DNA from 3 places in the Pantoea sp. SM3640 genome. Region 1 is predicted to be linked to each of the others. Evidence: predicted binding sites of a transcription regulator. Region 1 holds the regulator's gene; each other region holds the start of a gene.

Evidence for each region. Region 1 encodes sigma-54, which starts transcription at its own class of promoters, with help from an activator protein. Its sites were predicted from a motif close to GTTGGCACANNTTTCGCTNT; they were not measured.
Region 2: the regulator sigma-54 is predicted to act here: its motif matches at 4,480-4,499, upstream of IV493_RS03650 (circularly permuted type 2 ATP-grasp protein).
Region 3: the regulator sigma-54 is predicted to act here: its motif matches at 2,951-2,970, upstream of IV493_RS01420 (gamma carbonic anhydrase family protein).

The regions. Positions count from the first base shown of each region.
Region 1 is NZ_CP064872.1:3,439,683-3,446,668, reverse strand. Features, by position in the region: gene arcB (aerobic respiration two-component sensor histidine kinase ArcB) at 1-59, shown strand, start outside; gene mtgA (monofunctional biosynthetic peptidoglycan transglycosylase) at 929-1,648, shown strand; gene npr (PTS phosphocarrier protein NPr) at 1,652-1,924, opposite strand; gene rapZ (RNase adapter RapZ) at 1,921-2,775, opposite strand; gene ptsN (PTS IIA-like nitrogen regulatory protein PtsN) at 2,823-3,302, opposite strand; gene hpf (ribosome hibernation promoting factor) at 3,453-3,740, opposite strand; gene rpoN (RNA polymerase factor sigma-54) at 3,762-5,195, opposite strand; gene lptB (LPS export ABC transporter ATP-binding protein) at 5,244-5,969, opposite strand; gene lptA (lipopolysaccharide ABC transporter substrate-binding protein LptA) at 5,975-6,526, opposite strand; gene lptC (LPS export ABC transporter periplasmic protein LptC) at 6,501-6,986, opposite strand, start outside.
Region 2 is NZ_CP064872.1:762,430-769,415, reverse strand. Features, by position in the region: gene IV493_RS03675 (hypothetical protein) at 1-366, shown strand, start outside; gene IV493_RS03670 (RNase A-like domain-containing protein) at 853-1,674, shown strand; gene IV493_RS03665 (contact-dependent growth inhibition system immunity protein) at 1,682-1,978, shown strand; gene oxlT (oxalate/formate MFS antiporter) at 2,433-3,707, shown strand; gene IV493_RS03655 (hypothetical protein) at 4,169-4,357, opposite strand; gene IV493_RS03650 (circularly permuted type 2 ATP-grasp protein) at 4,536-5,972, shown strand; gene IV493_RS03645 (alpha-E domain-containing protein) at 5,966-6,892, shown strand; gene IV493_RS03640 (transglutaminase family protein) at 6,889-6,986, shown strand, end outside.
Region 3 is NZ_CP064872.1:280,492-287,477, reverse strand. Features, by position in the region: rRNA gene IV493_RS01435 (23S ribosomal RNA) at 1-819, opposite strand, end outside; tRNA gene IV493_RS01430 (tRNA-Glu) at 1,050-1,124, opposite strand; rRNA gene IV493_RS01425 (16S ribosomal RNA) at 1,213-2,754, opposite strand; gene IV493_RS01420 (gamma carbonic anhydrase family protein) at 3,245-3,799, shown strand; gene IV493_RS01415 (DUF1488 domain-containing protein) at 3,766-4,023, opposite strand; gene aroE (shikimate dehydrogenase) at 4,038-4,838, opposite strand; gene tsaC (L-threonylcarbamoyladenylate synthase type 1 TsaC) at 4,842-5,414, opposite strand; gene IV493_RS01400 (topoisomerase DNA-binding C4 zinc finger domain-containing protein) at 5,418-5,966, opposite strand; gene smg (DUF494 family protein Smg) at 5,991-6,464, opposite strand; gene dprA (DNA-protecting protein DprA) at 6,436-6,986, opposite strand, start outside.

The DNA of each region.
Region 1 (6,986 bases):
TGCAGGTATTGCGCGACTGGGTGGCAGAGCAGGATAAATCATATCCCGGAAAAAAATGACCCCAGCCGAGGCCGGGGTGCGCGAATACTGCGCCAACACCAGGGAAAACATTGCGGCCGCTATGATTTGAATAATTAATGCAGCCGCAGGGTATTGGTTAACACTGACATCACCTTAGCAAATTCATCTTCTCATGCGACAAGATTCATTAAAATTTGTGATATTGAGCAGCGTTTAAATACAGAAAACATTAATTTGGCAACACAGTCAAGTAAGGAATCATTTTCTCTGCTGCATTGCTGTTATTTTAATCAAATTTGTGGTTTTTGGTATAGTTTTGACGCTGCTCAGCTGCAAAGCAAAGGCTGAGCAGCTGTAAATTAAGCTGGCATTAACCTCTGCCTCTTCAGAGAGGCTAACGCGCTGATATTGCAAGTGACCACCCTGAAATGACACGAATTATCCAAAACGATTTGGAATGATAAAAAAGAATCTAAAACTTTGTCCTGCACTTGCACTGACATCATTGCGCTTAATGAGAGTAAAAAGGGCCACAACAACTCTGAGTAACGCTGTTAAGCGCTGTTTATTTATACGTTATCAGCGTGATTCTGTTTAAGCTTTGGGCGGCTCATCATTCATAAAAAAATAACAGTTAAGAATATCGAATGATTTAAACCGGCGCTTATCACCCATTATTAAGTGTTTATCTGGAAAGATGCTAAGCCGTGGCAATGAATGGAACCGATTCCTTTTTACCGGAAGTCCTTGAACTATTTCGAACTGTTGCAGCATTTTGATGCAAAATGATTGAATAAAGTCTGGAAACCGCCGCAAGGTTTTCAGCGATTTTTATGAAAAAGCTGCTTTTCTGGCAGTGATTACATGAGTGATTAATTAACGTCTGAAACAGGTATGGGAAGATTGCATGAACAAGCATAAAGGAAGCGTCGGACAGCGTATCAGACGTATTATTGGTCGTGTCATGCTGGTATGGCTGGGCGTATGGCTGGCGGGAATTTTGCTCTTTTCGTTCCTGCCGGTACCGTTTTCAGCGGTGATGGCTGAACGACAGATCGGTGCCTTGTTACGCGGTGACTTTAGCTATGTCGCCCATTCTGACTGGGTCGGACATGATGAGATTTCGCCGTGGATGGGGCTGGCCGTTATCGCCTCAGAAGATCAAAAGTTTCCGGACCACTGGGGTTTCGATGTCGCGGCGATTGAATCTGTACTGGATAACAGCGATAGCCGGATGCGTGGTGCCTCCACGCTGTCACAACAGACAGCAAAGAATCTGTTTCTGTGGGATGGCCGCAGCTGGGTGCGCAAAGGTCTGGAAGCGGGGCTGACAGTAGGTATTGAGACAGTCTGGACGAAACGACGTATTCTGACCGTCTATCTTAATATTGCAGAGTTTGGACCGGGTATCTTTGGCGTTGAAGCAGCTTCACAGCGCTACTTCCACAAGCCAGCCAGCCGGCTTACCGCTGCCGATGCCGCCTTACTGGCGGCCGTTCTGCCTAATCCTATCCGTTATCGTGCGGCTGCGCCTTCAGGCTACGTCAGAGAGCGACAGCAGTGGATAATGCGTCAGATGCGCCAGCTTGGCGGGGAAGGCTTCCTGCAGCGTAATAAGCTCGACTAAGACTTAGTCTTCATCAAAGCCTGCTTCAAACAGCTCAATGACCGCTGCCAGCGCCGGGATCTCCTCCGGACCGCTGGCTTCAATCTCTATGTGTCCGCCTTTAGCCGAGTCGAGCATCAGCAGCGCAATTACGCTGCTGGCTTCGGCTTCTGTGCCCGCTTCGTTGCGCAGCAACACTTCGGCATCGAAGCTCTGCACCAGCTCAAACAACTTCATTGCCGGACGGGCATGCATGCCCAGCTTATTTTTGATTTCTACAGTTTGTCTGACGGTCATGATTTGCGCTTTTCCAGCGTGCGATGGCGTGACTGTACATTCTTACCGCGCGAACGGAAGTAATCCGCCAGCTGTTCTGCAATATAAACTGAGCGGTGTTTGCCACCAGTACAGCCAATCGCCACGGTAAGATAGCTACGGTTGTTGGTCTCCAGCATCGGCAGCCAGAGTTCAAGATAGCTGCGTGTCTGGTAGATAAAGTTGTGCACTTCAGTGTGGCGGTCAAGGAAGGCCGCCACCGGACGATCAAGGCCGGTCATCGGGCGCAGCTTAGGATCCCAGTGGGGATTAGGCAGAAAGCGCACGTCAAAGACATAATCAGCGTCAATCGGGATGCCATGTTTGAAGCCAAAGGATTCAAACACCATGGTCAGTTCGCGTTCACGCTTGCCCAGCAGACGGGTACGCAGCATCTCGGCCAGCTCATGTACCGACATCTCTGAGGTGTCGATGATCAAATCGGCACGCGAACGCAGCGGCTCCAGCAGATCGCTCTCTTCATCGATAGCGCTCTCCAGCGACAGATTTTTGCTGGAGAGGGGATGCAGACGGCGCGTATCGCTGTAACGGCGAATCAGGGTATTGCGATCGGCGTCGAGAAACAGCAGCTGAGGTGAAAATGTGTCAGGCAGATTATTCAGCGCGGTTTCAAAAATTTCCGGGGATTCAGGCATGTTACGCACGTCGATGCTGACCGCCGCCGAAATATTGCGTTCCGCCAGCGAATTGGCCAATTCAGGCAGCAGCACGACCGGCAGGTTATCAACGCAGTAGAATCCCATATCTTCCAGCGCACGGAGCGCCACTGACTTCCCCGAGCCTGAACGACCGCTAACGATCATCAGCACCATGACCTTCTCTCCCGTTTTAAAACCGGCACCGGGCCGGTAAAGACGCGTTACTGCTCTGTCTGGACTTCCGTAATAATGGCATAGAGTTCTTCATCACTCTGCGCAGCACGCAGGCGACGGCAAACCGTTTTATCTGCCAGACGTTTTGCCACCAGTGAAAGGGTGTGCAGGTGTGTTTTGCACTGGTCAGCCGGAACCAGCAATGCAAACAGCAGGTCGACCGGCTGGTTGTCGACGGCATCAAACGCAATCGGCTGCTCGAGGCTGATAAATACCCCAACCGCACGCAGCGTATCCTCTTCTAGCTTGCCGTGAGGAATGGCTATTCCGTTACCAATACCGGTACTGCCCATGCGTTCGCGGGTCAGAATCGCTTCGAAAAGCGTCTGGTGCGGCAGGTTGAGCTGCTTAGCGGCCAGTTCGCTGATGATTTCCAGCGCACGTTTTTTGCTCTGGCAGTGTACGCCGCTGCGGGTGCAGTCTGGCGAAAGCACTGTGCTCAATTCCAGTGTAAGGTCGTTGTTCATTATCGTTTCACTTGCGTGTTCACCAGGCCATTCACCACCAGCGCGCTGATATGTGCGACAAACGGCGCTTGCTCAGATGACAAAACGGGGCGGATTATCCGCCCCATCCTGTCGGCTCTGCGCGGCAGGCGCGCGTAGCTAGCGTGAAGGTTAGTGTTTTTTCAGTTTATCTTTGTGTTTGGTCAGCTGACGGGCCAGTTTATCGATCAGCCCGTCAATTGCCGCATACATATCTTCCGCTTCCGACGTGGCGTGCAGCTCGCCACCGTTCACGTGGAGTGTTGCGTCAGCCACCTGCGTGACTTTCTCAACCTTCAGGACAATATAGACCTGATTGATATGTTCAAAATAGTGTTCCAGTTTGGCAAATTTACCGCTGACGAATTCACGTAAAGGTGGCGTGATTTCAACATGTTGCCCGGTCAGGTTCAGCTGCATAGGTCTTCCTTCTCATTTCTTTCAAACCAGCTGTTTACGCTGGTTCGATGGCGGGATGGATAAAGACTCACGATATTTGGCGACGGTACGCCGTGCCACCATGATCCCCTGATCAGATAACATGGAGGTCAGTTTACTGTCGCTCAAGGGTTTGGCTGGATTTTCCGCCGAAATTAATTTCTTCACCAGAGCACGGATCGCGGTAGAGGAGGCTTCACCGCCACCTTCCGTATTAACGTGGCTGGAGAAAAAGTACTTCAGTTCAAAAATGCCACGCGGGCTGTGCAGATATTTCTGCGTGGTCACACGGGAAATGGTCGATTCGTGCATCTCAACAGCCTGGGCGATATCGGCCAGCACCATCGGACGCATAAATTCTTCACCCTGCTCAAAGAACGCCTGCTGCTGCTCAACGATACAGCGCGTGACTTTAAGCAGCGTGTCATTGCGGCTTTCCAGACTCTTAATCAGCCAGCGCGCTTCCTGCAGATTACTGCGAATGAACTGGCTGTCGCTGTCATTGCGCGTTGCACCGCCCATTGCCGCATAGTGCTGGTTGATTTTCAGACGAGGCACGCTGTCGGCATTGAGCTCAACCGTCCAGCGGTTGCCGACCTTACGCACCAGCACATCGGGGATAACATATTCCGGCTCGCCGGTGTTGATGGACTGACCCGGCCGCGGGTCCAGCGACTGAATCAGCAGCATCGCCTCTTTCAGCACCTCTTCTTTGAGGCGCGTGACGCGCATCAGGCTACGGAAGTCGTGATTGGCCAGCAGGTCGAGATGTTCGCTGACAATCAGGCGTGCTTCAGTCAGCATCGGCGTTTCTGGCGCATACTGGGAGAGCTGAACCAGCAGACAGTCACGCAAATCACGTGCGCCCACACCGATCGGGTCAAAGCGCTGGATGCGTTTCAGCACCGCCTCAACCTCATCCGCTTCAAGCTCATCATTGCCGATGCTGTCGAGGATCTCCTCAAGCGAGACGGTGAGATATCCGGTGTCATCGATAGCATCGACGATAGAGGTCGCAATCGCGCGGTCGGTATCGCTGAAAGGCGTCAATTCGACCTGCCACATCAGGTAATCCTGCAGTGACTGCGTGGTTTCGCCCTGATAGACCGGCAACTCATCATCCTGATAATCGGTACCGGTGCCGGAAGGGGTGCCAGCGGTGTAGATTTCATCCCAGGTGGCATCCAGCGGCAGCTCATCAGGCATCTCTTTCTGCTCAAGCGCTTCACGGGTATCCAGCGCTTCGGCTTCTGACGATTCCCGGGAGTCAATCTCGTCATGCAGATCGGTCTGCTCAAGCAGGGGATTACTTTCCAGTGCAAGCTGTAACTCCTGCTGGAGTTCAAGCGTGGAGAGTTGCAGCAGACGAATCGCCTGCTGCAACTGTGGAGTCATTGCCAGCTGTTGGCTGAACCTGAGTTGTAAACCTTGCTTCATAGACAGGATGGTAGTTCCCAGGTAAACATCGGTATTAACGACACCTTATCAGAGTCTGAACTCTTCACCCAAATAAACCCGCTTAACCTGCTCATCCGCAAGAATTTCATTGGGTGTACCATGCGCAATCAGGTGGCCCTGGCTGACGATATAGGCCCGCTCACAGACCGCTAACGTTTCGCGCACGTTATGGTCGGTAATCAAAACGCCGAGGCCGCTGTCACGCAGATGCTCAATGATCTTCTTGATGTCGATAACGGAAATAGGGTCAACACCGGCAAAAGGTTCATCCAGCAGAATAAACTTAGGATTGGCAGCCAGCGCGCGGGCAATCTCAACACGACGTCGTTCACCACCCGACAGTGCCTGACCCATGCTGTCACGCAGGTGCTCGATGTGGAACTCTTCCATCAGCTCACGGGCGCGATCCTGGCGTTGCTCTTCGGTGAGGTCATCACGGATCTGCAGTACCGCCATCAGGTTATCGTAGACGCTGAGGCGACGGAAGATCGATGCCTCCTGCGGCAGATAACCGATGCCGCGACGCGCACGCGCATGCAGCGGCAGGATACTGATGTCTTCATCATCAATGACAATGCGGCCAGCGTCACGCGGCACAATGCCCACCACCATGTAAAAGGTGGTGGTTTTACCGGCTCCGTTCGGACCCAGCAGGCCGACAATCTCGCCGGATTTTACCTGCAGGCTGACATCTTCTACCACGCGACGGCCTTTATATGCCTTCGCCAGGTTTTCTGCGATTAATGTGGCCATAGCTATCAGTTACTCTTCTTTCCGCTGTTGGACGAACCTTTATCCTGAAGTTGCGACGGCACCAGTACGGTCGTGACGCGCTTGTTCTGGCCCTGACTGTAAGCTTGCATTTTCTGCTCTTTCACCAGATAGGTAATACGATCGCCTTTGATGTTGCTGTCCTGCTGCTCTATGAACGCATTGCCGGTCAGTTCAACGAAATCGTTGGCCAGTTCGTAGTGCAGTTTAGACGCATGGCCCTGAACCGGCTTGCCGCTGTCCTGCATCTGATAGAAAGTGGCGGGATTACCGTAGGCGTCAACGATGGTTTTCTTGCTGTCGCCGCCCGGACGGGTCACCACGACTTTATCGGCCGTGATTTTGATAGAGCCCTGCGTCACGATGACATTGCCGGTAAAGGTCGCGACATTGCCCTGCAAATCCAGCGCCTGATTCTGCGAGTCAATATTGACGGGTTTGTCCGAGTCACCGGTCAGGGCCAGCGCCGGAACGCTGGTTGCCAGTAACATGCTGGCCAGTAAAATCTTCAGGCTATTTTTGTTCATTTTGGATTTCATAAGAGGTTTTGACCTTCTCGATTAACTCGGCGTTTTTTGTCCGTAAATTGCCGCGCATTTTCATGCCGGTGGAGTTAAAGCTGCGGCCATACAATGTCACCTGGTCATCAGAGGTAACGTCCTGAGTGACAAGGTTAATCTGTGCATTATCGGTTTTGATCCGCTCAAGCTGGGAATCCTGCGTCAGCGTATTCAGCTCAACATGGCCATACAGATAAAGCATACGATCTTTGGTGAGCTTTGCTTTATCTGCGCGTAACGTCCAGGTAGGAATTTTATTCTCATCAAAGGTGGTCATTACCGGATTGTCGAACCAGCTCAGCTCGTCATCCGAGAAATAGGTCACTTTGTCAGAGACCAGTTTATATGACAGCGCGCCCTGCGGGTTATACACCACAGTGTGAGAATCATCACTGGTATAGGTCGGCGACTGACTATCCGTCCCGACTGGCGTGCCATC
Region 2 (6,986 bases), 1.3 Mb from region 1:
CCTGGAAAAGTGCTTGAGGGTGCGATAATAATTGATGAGCGCCGCTATCTTTTATTCATAACAGATGACGTTCTTTTTGAAGAAATGCTGACGCTCCTGCTGTTAGATCTCTCTCAGGGAATTTTAGAGAAACTGACTATTGGGGGTATCTATACTTCAGGTCATTTCGAGGCTTTGAAAGTTTCACCTCATTCTGCGAGCTTCCGCTTCATCGGTGATACCACGTGGACAGTAAAAGTATCAGCATCTCCAACGTTTAAACTCCCCTTTTCCGATCCTCCCGGAGTAAGCCGCACAATGGGATTGAGAAAATACATTGATATCAATGCTAACCCTGCACCAGCCAAAGCAGATGGTAGTCGATAGGGCAACCTGAAGACCCTTTTCCCTATTAGTTGATCAGGCGATAAGGCAGCGAACAAAACGGCATAAATGTAAGCTTAGGAATATTAGTTAAATGTGCGAATGCTGCCCGCATTATTGCTTAGCCAGTTAATCTCGCTACGTACTTAACCCGGTTAAGGACAACACTGTCAAACGTCGGAGAAAGCTTTTCACGACATATACGCAAGTTAATGAAACATAGCAGCTACGGGCTCACTTTTCGCAGGGCTGACTGCCAATTAGGATCTGCAAGTTCGGTAAACGCCGCACCGTGTGATCCAATTTACTTTTTGCCGCTGCCACATCATTTCAGCATTTTCTCCTGTTTATCCAGCGCCAGCTCCTTTCAACCACCTGTGAGAAATGAATAGCTTTCACTAACTTAATTTATGGCACTGAAATGGTTGGCTGCACCTGAAAAAAGCATACAATTATGCTGTTTGCCTTTTAAACACATAAGGTCACATTATGGATGATGGCATAAAGATCGCGATGTCCCCTGTTCAGCTTGCTGCCGCACTCTCTGATAAGACAGTGACAGAGGCGGAAACGATGAGTAACCGCCTTCTCGGAGGGCTAGGGCTTGTCATGGGTTCACTTGAGCTTGCAGGCGCCACCGCTCTGTGTATCGCACCTGAACCTACCGGATTAACAAAAGCAGGATGTGTAGTTGTCGGCGCACATAGTCTCGATAGCATTCACGCAGCTGCAAATCAGCTCATTGTGGGTAGAGACACTCGCACAGCAACATACGAGGCAGCAACAGCAATTGCTAAATCCTTTGGAGCAGATGAAGATACGGCGATGAAAATCGGCCTGACTGTCGATATCGCTGTTCCACTAGGATTTGCACTTGGCATCGGCGCAAGTCGTGTAGCAGCAGTAAGAGCTGGCCGTATTAAACTTACTGAGCATGAGTCAGTAACAGGTTTGAAACCCGGCGGGCATACGCTTTCCACACATGTTGGCAAAAGCGATGCAGAACTATTATCCCGCTTTGAAGCCAATAAGCGTTTGCAGTATTCCACTACCTTTACCAACGTGCAGATAGCCGAAGAAGCCATATCGAAAGCGATTTTTGCTAATCGGGACGTTATAAAATCGGTCCTTGGCGGAGGCAGACAGGGAGCCAGGTTAACTATTCGAAATGCATCTGGCAAAGCAATTGGCTACGGTTTCCGGCGCGGGAGTAACCAGCGAATAGTCATGACAAATGTGAGAATTGTTATCGAGTTTCAGCAATATAACGGCAAACCCTATTACATTCTCACAGCATTCCCGGATCTATAGGTACAAAATGCAAAAATTCCACTTCCTTGACCAACTTATTTTCGGTTATTTCAACCAGGACGCGGACATCATCAATGATGGCGAGGATACGGTCGAAGGCATAGTACGGCTATTCAAAAAGTCAGTACCAGACTGGATGCTCAAAGATCTCGCCGAAGAAGTTGATGATTTTATCTCCGCCTATGGTGACGGTGTCGAAGAGGAGTTCAGGAAACGATACGGGTTTGATTTTTCGCCTGAACTTTGGGAAACCACTGCTCATGAATTCCTGATGACAGTACGTCAGGTCTCGTCAGAGAAATGAGGTTTCCGGGAGGATATTTTCCTGGTTGATAGTTACCAGAACCATCATCGAAGTCCTGAGAGCCCGCAAGGTGAAAGCTTTGCGGGCTTTTTTGTGTCCTCAATTCGAACATTTCAAACGCCTGGTCATCTTTTTCCAATAACGCCTTTCGCTGCATCACCTCGAATATCAGAATGTACCCGATGGCCTTTCTGACTGGCAATCAACCATCTCCTACGCACCATCTCAGCGCACTCATTTTTTACACCTCATCACATTTATTCCGCCCGTAATTCCATTAATAATTGAATTTAATCATTTTTTTAAATTGGCACACATCCTGCTTTATCGCTTTACGTACATATCCGCGTATCGGGATGGTTTCGGAGAAGGAGCATTTGAAGGCAATGGTTTGAATAGGTGCGACGACAAAAAAGTGGTTAAGCAGAGCAAAGCGTAATTATGGAGACAGACAATGGCCTTAATGAGCGAACCGGTAGTAATAGCGAAACACAGCAAGTGGGTACAGCTTCTGCTTGGATTACTTTGCATGGCAGCCATTTCCAGCCCGCAATATGTCTGGACGCTGTTAACCAAACCGATGATTGCCAAACTCGGCGTCGGGCTGGCGGAACTGCAGGTCACATTCTCGCTGCTGATTATTCTGCAGACCTTTTTCTCACCTTTTCAGGGTCGGCTGGTCGAGCGCTTTGGACCACGTCTGCTGATCTCCATCGGTACACTGATGGCGGGTTTCAGCTGGGTGATCGCCGCCCGGGTCAACAGCCTCACCTCACTGTATCTGGCCTACGGCTGCCTTGGCGGACTGGGGACGGGTATTGTTTACATCGGCGTGGTGGGGCTGGTGATGAAGTGGTTTCCACAGCAGCGCGGCTTTGCCGCCGGAACCGTGGCGGCGGGCTACGGCATGGGGGCAATTTTCACCACCTTCCCGATTTCTATTTCTCTTAATAGCTACGGGCTGGAACAGACGATGACGACATTTGGCCTCATCTTCGCCGCTGTGGGTCTTCTCGCCAGCCAGAACCTGAGACTGCCAGAAACCAGCAGGATGATCCCGGCCAGCAAAACACCGTCTCCCGTGCTGAGCCAGTACCAGTTTAAATCCGGGGAAATGCTGCGCCAGCCGTTGTTCTGGCTGATGTTCATGATGATGACCATGATGTCGACTTCAGGGCTGATGGTGACTTCGCAGATGGCGATTTTTGCCGAAGACTTCGGCATCAGCAAGGCGGTGATTTTCGGCATGGCCGCCCTGCCGCTGGCGCTGACTATCGACCGTTTCACTAACGGATTAACGCGTCCCCTATTTGGTTTTATTTCTGACCGCTACGGCCGTGAAAATACCATGTTTATTGCCTTCGCGCTGGAAGGCGTAGCGATGACGCTGTGGCTTGCCTGCCGCGAAGATCCGTTGCTCTTCGTACTGCTTTCAGGCGTCGTGTTCTTTGGCTGGGGCGAAATCTTCTCGCTGTTCCCCTCCACACTGACTGACACCTTTGGCAGTGAAAATGCTTCAGCGAACTATGGCTGGCTCTATATCTCGCAGGGTATCGGCGCAATCTTTGGCGGTCCGCTGGCGGCGCTGATGTATCAGCACACTCATAACTGGCACCTGGTCTTTGGCTGCGCGATTACCTTCGACTTCATCACCGCCGGTCTGGCGTTGTGGGTTCTCAAGCCCTGGCGTGCGCGATTTATGCAGGCGCAAGATACTCTTTCACGCTGATTATCCGGTAGTGAATAAAGCGCTTAAAACAGCGTCCCCCGACTGCGTGTATTGCCATTGAAAATACTTCGCCTGTCAGAACTCCGGGCGCATCGTTAAGACCCTGTTCGATAGCGGAGACAGTGGTCACCAGCTGATCTTCATTCTCTTCTCTCCGTGAATTAAAACGCCCCGGCAGTCGGGGCAAAGTCCTTTTGACTCGATCCAGTAAGTGCCGGTCGGTTCGACGGCGAGGAACGGGTTATAGTTTTTTTGCGTTTGCTACGCATCGGGAGCGGCAAACTTCTGCGGATAAAACCCCCTGGCGAAGAACTGCACGGCCAGCACGTTACAGGAGGAATGGAACCAGATGCCAAAACTGCGATCGGCTTCAACCGCTTTCAGCGTGCTGATGCCTTTACGCGCCAGTGCGGCTTCAGGCTGGCACTCGCCTGTTCTGCAGTAGTCTGCGCGCCCAGCACTTAACCGGCGGGTAGCGGATCGCCCGCTTTCGGCGTCCTGGCGCCGCTGACCAGATAGACATCCGGCTGCGCGTCGATAACTTTGTCCAGATTCACCAGCCCGAGCACGCCCGGCAGATCGATTAAATCCCGCATATTAACGTTACCGTCTGAGCGACAGCATTCATGGGCTAAAGACGCCTTAGCCATGACCGTTTTTTCACCACGCCACACTAAGCGCCATATTAAGACATTGCTGCTCTGCGCCTGCACCAAAAAAGTGCTTTAACCCTTGCACTATCACGGCTTTGCACCGTTCCGCTTCTTCTGAGGCTGGCACACTTTATGCTTGGATAGATTGACAGCCTTTAACGTCTGCGAGGTGACGATGCTGAATATCAATCTCTCCGCTTCACCCTTTTTTGATGAGATGCTTCTGGCTGAAGGTGAACACCGTGACCACTACGCCGCCTACTGGCAATGGCTGCAGCAGGCCGATCACCAGGCGGTACAGCGCAAGCGGGAAGAAGCCGCCCTTTTGTTTCACCGGGTAGGAATTACCTTCAATGTCTACGATGACGACAATGGCGCTGAACGGTTGATCCCGTTCGACAGCGTGCCACGTATTATTCCGGCCGCCGAATGGGCCATGCTTGATGCCGGCATTCGCCAGCGTGTGCAGGCGCTCAATGCCTTTCTCTACGATATCTACCATGAACAACATATTCTGAAAGCGGGCGTCATTCCGGCAGAACAGGTTCTGGCTAACGAACAGTATCAGCCCTGTATGCAGGGTGTTGATCTCCACCGTAACATCTATGCACACATTATCGGCGTGGATATGGTGCGCAACAGTGATGGCGAATATTACGTCCTGGAAGATAACCTGCGTACCCCCTCCGGCGTCTCCTATATGCTGGAGAACCGTAAGATGATGATGCGGCTCTATCCGGAACTGTTTGCCCAGCAACGCATTGCGCCCGTAGAACGCTATCCGTCACATCTGCTGCAAACGCTGCGCGAAAGCTCACCCGTCAACGATCCCACCGTGGTGGTATTAACCCCAGGCCGCTTTAACAGCGCTTACTTCGAACACAGTTTTCTGGCCCAGCAAATGGGCGTTGAGCTGGTGGAAAGCGCCGATCTGTTCGTGAAGGATGGCATGCTGTTTATGCGCACGACCGCCGGGCCATGCAGAGTGCATGTGATCTATCGTCGGGTTGACGACGCCTTCCTCGACCCGCTGGCGTTCCGCCCGGACTCCATGCTCGGCGTACCGGGACTGCTATCGGTTTACCGGGCTGGCAATGTTGTCCTGGCCAATGCCATCGGCACGGGTGTGGCTGATGACAAATCTATCTACCCCTACGTACCGGATATGGTGCGCTTTTATTTGCAGGAAGAACCGATCCTCAACAACGTCCCAACCTGGCAGTGCAGGCATAAAAATGAGCTGACGTATGTGCTGGCCAACCTCGAAAAAATGGTGGTGAAGGAAGTTCACGGCGCTGGGGGTTACGGCATGTTGATTGGCCCCGCCGCGAGCAAAGCTGAGCTCGCCCACTTCCGTGATCTGTTGCTGGCGCGTCCGCAGAATTACATCGCGCAAAACACGCTGGCGTTGTCCACCTGCCCCACGTTTGTCAACGACGGCCTGGCACCACGTCACATCGATCTCCGGCCCTTTGCGCTCAGTGGCGCGGAGATCCGACTGGTTCCCGGCGGGCTTACCCGCGTCGCGTTGACGGAAGGATCGCTGGTCGTCAATTCATCTCAGGGCGGCGGAACCAAGGACACCTGGGTACTGGAGGATGATCTATGCTGAGCCGGACAGCCAGTGAACTCTATTGGATGGCCCGCTATCTGGAGCGGGCAGAAAATATCGCCCGGGTGCTGGACGTCACCAACAAGCTGTCGATGATGCCAATCCGTAACGGGGGTACGCATGATCTGCTGGTACCGCTCAACCTGACCAGCACCAGCGGGCTGTATGCTGAAACCTACCCGACACTGACGATGCCCAATCTGGTCAGTTTTTTCGCCCTGGATAACCGGAATCACAGCAGCATTTTCAGTTGCCTGCAGATGGGCTGGAACAACGCGCATGCGGTGCGTGGCAGCCTGTCATCCGAAGTCTGGGAGTGTATCAATGCCACCTGGCTCGGGATGAAATCGATACGCCGTCAGGGCATCGGCTCAGACGGTGCCGACGCCTTCTTTGACTGGGTGAAAGAGCGCTCTCATCTGTTCCGCGGTGCCATGTTCGGTACCCTGCTCCGCAGCGATGCGATGCACTTTATCCGCCTGGGGACGCTGCTGGAACGGGCTGATGGCACCGCCCGTCTGCTGGAGGTGAAGAACCGACTGATGGACATTGATGACGACCCGGTGCGCGAATATTACCGCATGGACACACTGCTGCAGGCAGTAAGTGCGCGCGAAGCCTACCATAGTATTTATAAGCAGCCCCTGAGCCGGGAGACCATCGCCGAACTGATGATCCTGCGTAACGAGCTGCCGCGTTCGTTGCTGGCGTGTATCAACGATATGGTTCAGCAACTGGAGCTGATTGGTGGCCGTGCAAACCCGCCACGCCGCCTCGCGCACATCCTGCACGCCGAGCTGCGCTTCAGTTCCATGAAAGACCTGAACAGAATCGGGCTGAACAACTGGCTGGAAGCCTTTCTCGCCCAGGTCAACGAGATCGCCGAAAGTATTCATCACACGTATCTGGAGGCGCAATGAAACTTAGCATTGAGCACAACACGCACTATCGCTACGACCAGGCAGTGCAACGGAGTATCCAGTACCTGCGTCTGACGCCTCAGGAATCGCCTCA
Region 3 (6,986 bases), 840 kb from region 1:
CGGGGAGAACCAGCTATCTCCCGGTTTGATTGGCCTTTCACCCCCAGCCACAGGTCATCCGCTAATTTTTCAACATTAGTCGGTTCGGTCCTCCAGTTAGTGTTACCCAACCTTCAACCTGCCCATGGCTAGATCACCGGGTTTCGGGTCTATACCCTGCAACTTAACGCCCAGTTAAGACTCGGTTTCCCTGCGGCTCCCCTATACGGTTAACCTTGCTACAGAATATAAGTCGCTGACCCATTATACAAAAGGTACGCAGTCACCCTGATAAATCAAGGCTCCCACTGCTTGTACGTACACGGTTTCAGGTTCTGTTTCACTCCCCTCGCCGGGGTTCTTTTCGCCTTTCCCTCACGGTACTGGTTCACTATCGGTCAGTCAGGAGTATTTAGCCTTGGAGGATGGTCCCCCCATATTCAGACAGGATACCACGTGTCCCGCCTTACTCATCGAGCTCACAGCATATGCGCTTTTGTGTACGGGAGTATCACCCTGTACCCTGCGACTTTCCAGACGCTTCCACTAACACACATGCTGATTCAGGCTCTGGGCTGCTCCCCGTTCGCTCGCCGCTACTGGGGGAATCTCGGTTGATTTCTTTTCCTCGGGGTACTTAGATGTTTCAGTTCCCCCGGTTCGCCTTGCAGCACTATGTATTCATGCTGCAATGATGCACAGAGTGCACCGGGTTTCCCCATTCGGACATCGACGGCTGTAGCGGTTCATATCACCTTACCGTCGCTTTACGCAGATTAGCACGTCCTTCATCGCCTCTGACTGCCTGGGCATCCACCGTGTACGCTTAGTCGCTTAACCTCACAACCCACAGGCGTTTTTCAACGCTGCGAGCTGCAAGCATTTGAGAGACTCGAACGTATCGTATTTTTCATTCTTATTACGGAGAATGAAAACGACACGTCGTTTCAATTTTCAGCTTGTTCCGGATTGTTAAAGAGCAAATATCTCAAACGCGACCCGGCTGCTTACGCAACCCGAACGGTTTTGAGATACTGTATGGAGACACCTTTCACCTGTCACCAAGCAGGTGGCGTCCCCTAGGGGATTCGAACCCCTGTTGCCGCCGTGAAAGGGCGGAGTCCTAACCGCTAGACGAAGGGGACACGATAGTGTCACGACTTCGCAGCCGTCCTGCTCATTACTTTTTATCAGACAATCTGTGTGAGCACTGCGCGGGAAGGTATCTTCAGGTAAGGAGGTGATCCAACCGCAGGTTCCCCTACGGTTACCTTGTTACGACTTCACCCCAGTCATGAATCACAAAGTGGTAAGCGCCCTCCCGAAGGTTAAGCTACCTACTTCTTTTGCAACCCACTCCCATGGTGTGACGGGCGGTGTGTACAAGGCCCGGGAACGTATTCACCGTGGCATTCTGATCCACGATTACTAGCGATTCCGACTTCACGGAGTCGAGTTGCAGACTCCGATCCGGACTACGACGCACTTTGTGAGGTCCGCTTGCTCTCGCGAGGTCGCTTCTCTTTGTATGCGCCATTGTAGCACGTGTGTAGCCCTACTCGTAAGGGCCATGATGACTTGACGTCATCCCCACCTTCCTCCGGTTTATCACCGGCAGTCTCCTTTGAGTTCCCGACCGAATCGCTGGCAACAAAGGATAAGGGTTGCGCTCGTTGCGGGACTTAACCCAACATTTCACAACACGAGCTGACGACAGCCATGCAGCACCTGTCTCACGGTTCCCGAAGGCACTAAGGCATCTCTGCCGAATTCCGTGGATGTCAAGAGTAGGTAAGGTTCTTCGCGTTGCATCGAATTAAACCACATGCTCCACCGCTTGTGCGGGCCCCCGTCAATTCATTTGAGTTTTAACCTTGCGGCCGTACTCCCCAGGCGGTCGACTTAACGCGTTAGCTCCGGAAGCCACTCCTCAAGGGAACAACCTCCAAGTCGACATCGTTTACGGCGTGGACTACCAGGGTATCTAATCCTGTTTGCTCCCCACGCTTTCGCACCTGAGCGTCAGTCTTTGTCCAGGGGGCCGCCTTCGCCACCGGTATTCCTCCAGATCTCTACGCATTTCACCGCTACACCTGGAATTCTACCCCCCTCTACAAGACTCAAGCCTGCCAGTTTCAAATGCAGTTCCCAGGTTAAGCCCGGGGATTTCACATCTGACTTAACAGACCGCCTGCGTGCGCTTTACGCCCAGTAATTCCGATTAACGCTTGCACCCTCCGTATTACCGCGGCTGCTGGCACGGAGTTAGCCGGTGCTTCTTCTGCGGGTAACGTCAATCGACGCGGTTATTAACCGCACCGCCTTCCTCCCCGCTGAAAGTACTTTACAACCCGAAGGCCTTCTTCATACACGCGGCATGGCTGCATCAGGCTTGCGCCCATTGTGCAATATTCCCCACTGCTGCCTCCCGTAGGAGTCTGGACCGTGTCTCAGTTCCAGTGTGGCTGGTCATCCTCTCAGACCAGCTAGGGATCGTCGCCTAGGTGGGCCATTACCCCGCCTACTAGCTAATCCCATCTGGGTTCATCCGATAGTGAGAGGCCCGAAGGTCCCCCTCTTTGGTCTTGCGACGTTATGCGGTATTAGCCACCGTTTCCAGTGGTTATCCCCCTCTATCGGGCAGATCCCCAGACATTACTCACCCGTCCGCCACTCGTCACCCAAGGAGCAAGCTCCTCTGTGCTACCGTCCGACTTGCATGTGTTAGGCCTGCCGCCAGCGTTCAATCTGAGCCATGATCAAACTCTTCAATTTAAGTTTGATTTGCTTAAACAAGTTAAGCGGTGCTCATCTGTAAAACGTCATAATGAATTTCATTATGTGTTCACTCGTGAGGCTTTGATATTTTTTACGTCCTAAGACGCTGATATCAATCCTGCGAGTGCCCACACAGATTGTCTGATAAATTGTTAAAGAGCAGTGCGAACAGTGCGTTAGCGTCCTGTCGCGAGGTGGCGTATATTACGCTTTCCTCCTGCAGAGTCAACCTCTTTCTCAGAAGTTTTTCTCCGGCGGCGCAGTCTCCTGTGCCTCTCAACCCGTTTCCCGTTGCCGGTGTTCCGTGTCGATGGAGGCGCATTATAGGGATCCCGTTTGAGAGCACAACCCTTTTTTAGGATCTTTTATCTGAACGGTTATAAATGATCCAGATTGGTGAGATCGCCAGCGATCCGCGTCAGAATTGGCTTGTCAGCTGGCTAAAATGGCATCAGGCTGAAGTGAAAATAGAACAAAGGAGAACAAGATGACTTCCGCCCTACGTCCCTATAAAGATCTTTTCCCACAAACGGGCCAGCGCGTTATGGTCGATCCAAGCAGCGTTGTCGTCGGTGATGTGATTATGGAAGATGACGTGAGCATCTGGCCGCTGGTTGCGATAAGAGGTGATGTGAATCAGGTCCGCATTGGTGCCCGTACTAATGTGCAGGACGGCAGTGTTCTGCACGTCACACATAAATCAGCCGCCAACCCCCAGGGCTTCCCTCTTATTATTGGCGAGGACGTCACCGTCGGGCATAAAGCGATGCTACACGGCTGTACCATTGGCGATCGCGTGCTGGTCGGAATGGGATCGATTCTGCTGGATGGCGTAATAGTAGAAGAAGAGGTAATGATTGGTGCCGGAAGTCTGGTGCCGCCCGGTAAAAGGCTGGAAAGCGGCTATCTCTACCTGGGTAGCCCGGTAAAGCAGGTCAGGCCGCTGAATGACAGTGAGAAGGAAGGTCTGCGCTGTTCCGCTAATAACTATGTTGGCTGGAAGGATGATTATCTGGCGGGAGATAACCAGATCCAGCCCTGATTATCTATATCATCCTGACGAATGGCCGCTTCGGCCTCATCTTCCAGATCCCAGCGATGGTGCTGAAACAGCGCCATCGCCTCTCCTTCACCAAAACGTGAATTTAGCGAATCGCGGCTGATTGCACAATTCAGCCGCATGCCGTTGACCAGTACTGGAAAACAGACCGCGTTCAGTTCAGCGTCATAGGTTTCCTCATCCGGGAACTGTATCGCCTGATTCATGGCTGCATGGCCTGCTAAAGCTGAGCAATCACGGGCGTGATTTCCGGCATCACACCGTGCCATATGTAGAAAGCATGCGCAGCCTGACCCACCAGCATCCCCAGTCCATCGGCCAGATGATCACTCCCTTGCGCCTGACACCAGCGTAAAAAAGGCGTCAGCCCGCTTTGGTAAAACATGTCGTAGCAGCGCACTTCAGAATGGATGACCTCTGCAGGTAAAGGAGGCGTTTCTCCATTCACACCACTTGAAGTGGCGTTGATGATCAGATCAAAGCGCTGATCCGTCAGTTGCTCAAAACCAGATGCCCGGATAGTCCCGCTCGCGCTAAACAGGTTCGCCAGCTCTTCAGCGCGCGCGGCGGTACGATTGACGACGGTCAGTGTCACGCCTGCTGAAAGCAGCGGCAGAATAACACCGCGTGCGGCCCCGCCCGCTCCTACCAGCAAGACATTGTCGCCAGCATTGATCATATTCAGCCGTTCAAGATCGCTTAACAGGCCGATACCATCCGTGTTGTCTCCCAGGATCTGCCCATCACTGAGCTTTTTAACGGTGTTTACCGCACCGGACAGAGCTGCACGTTCGCTGAGCTGATCGGCAAATTCCCATGCCTGCTGTTTGAAGGGTAACGTCACGTTGGCACCACGACCTCCCTGTTCGAAAAAGGCAGAAAGCGATTGAGGAAAACCATCAACCGGGGCACAGATGCGACCATAGCGATGTTCAATGCCCGTCTGCTCAGCGAAAGCCTGATGGATCAGCGGCGATTTACTGTGGCTGATCGGATTACCGAAAACGGCGAAGTGATCCATGAATTAACCCTGACGTATGAGTTCGCCGCTGATGACATCGCGGATTTCAGAAGGATTGAGTCGTCCACCCGTTTTCCCCGACAGAACCGGGAACGGCTCACCAAACTGCTGCTTCACTTCTTCAGCCGTACGGCAGGGAGGCTGGCCTGACAGGTTTGCGCTGGTCGAAACCAGCGGTTTGCCAAACGCCCGACATAGCGCCTGAACATCCGGATGGTCACTGACGCGAATGGCCAGTGAATCAAACTGTCCGGTAAGCCAGCGAGGCGTCTGTGGCGGCACAGGCACGACAAAAGTCACCGGGCCGGGCCAGCAGGCAAACATCCGCTCTCGCTGGACTACAGAAAGTTCGCGCGCCGAGATGTAAGGTTCTAGCTGACTGTAATCAGCCGCAATCAGGATGAGCCCCTTCTCTACCGGGCGCTGTTTCAGCGCCAGCAACGCCATAACGGCAGATTCACTGTCAGGGTCACAGCCCAGACCAAATACGGCTTCCGTAGGATAGGCGATGACTGCCTGACGATTCAGATGCTCTAAACAGGTCTCAAGTGAATCGGCGAGGTGTTGATTTTCCATGGTCTATGAATTCTCTTCAGCGATGGCTTTGCCACAACTCTTACTGGCGCAGAAGCGCTTAACGCCCTGCGCCGTCTTTTTCTCAACTAACAGCGGATACTCACAATAAGGACAGATTCCGGCAACGGGTGTCAGATTGACGACAAACTGGCAGGCCGGATAACGATCGCAGGAGTGAAACGTTTTGCCATAACGGGAACGCCGCTGAACTAACCGGCCTTCATGGCACTGTGGACAGGCCAGCGAGGTTTCATCCGGTTTATCGATGGTTTCTGTGTATCCGCATTCCGGATAGAGGCTGCAGCCGATAAACATACCAAAACGTCCCTGCCGCAACACTTTATCCGCACCGCATTCAGGACAGGCGTGTCCTTCCAGCACTTTGACCACATGGCCATCGGCCTGACCTTTTAAAGGTCGAATGTAGTCACAAGCCGGGTAGTTCGCGCAGCCCAGAAAAGGACCGTGTTTACCGGAACGGATAACCAGTTCTGCCCCGCAAGCGGGGCAGGGATCCTGTTTACGCACGGTGAAGAGTGCAGCTTTACTCATAGCGATCAATGCATGAAAGGAAATTTAATGCAGCATACCTTCATTGGCGTCGAATAGCAGTTCTTCCATCTGCTGATAGGCATTTTCACATCCCGGGATGTTGAACAACACCATCAGCACTACCCATTTGAGATCCTCCAAATCAAACTCAGAGGTATCCAGCGCCATGATACGTTCGATGACCATTTCACGGGTTTCCAGGTTCAGCACCTGAATCTGCTCCAGGAACAGCAGGAAACCACGGCTGTCAGCATCTAAACGTTTGCTCTCTTCATCGGTATAAATACGCATGGAGAGCGGATCATTTGTCAGTAAAATTGGTTCTACCAGACCTTCCTGATAGTCAGCCAGTCTTTCTAACCAGTTCAGCGCACTGTAAACATCTTCACGATGGAACCCGGCATCCGTCAGGTCATCTGTCAATCTGTCCTGATCAACACCCATTTCTGCTTCGTTGTGGATATATGTCTCAAACAAGTACATCAGTACGTCGAACATGGCATGCCCTCCTCAATCGGACATAGCCGCCGGGTACAGCTGCGATCCATCCTGCTAACTCCAGTTCCAGCAACTGAGCTGAGATAACTGGCACAGATTGGCCGGCACGTTCAGCGACAACGTCAACAGGTGTAACATCATCTCCTACGTTAGCCAACACATCAGCAAATGGCAATGGAGCATCGTCCCTCACCTCAGAATAAATTTCATCCGCCTGAGCCACAGGTAGCCAGTTAAGTGCATTTGCCAGATCTTCTGCGATGTTATTGGGATGAGCCACCAGCAGCGCGCCCTGCTGAATCAGCCAGTTTACGCCTTCGCTTAACGGGTTACCGAGCGCGCCAGGTAAGGCATAGACATTACGATTTTGCTCCAGCGCATAGCGGGCCGTCACCAGTGAGCCACTTTTCAGCGAGGCTTCTACCACCAGCACACCGTGGCTCAGGCCGCTAATGATACGATTACGGCGTGGAAAATTAAGGGGATGCGGTATGGTGGTCAGTGGAAACTCAGAAACGATAG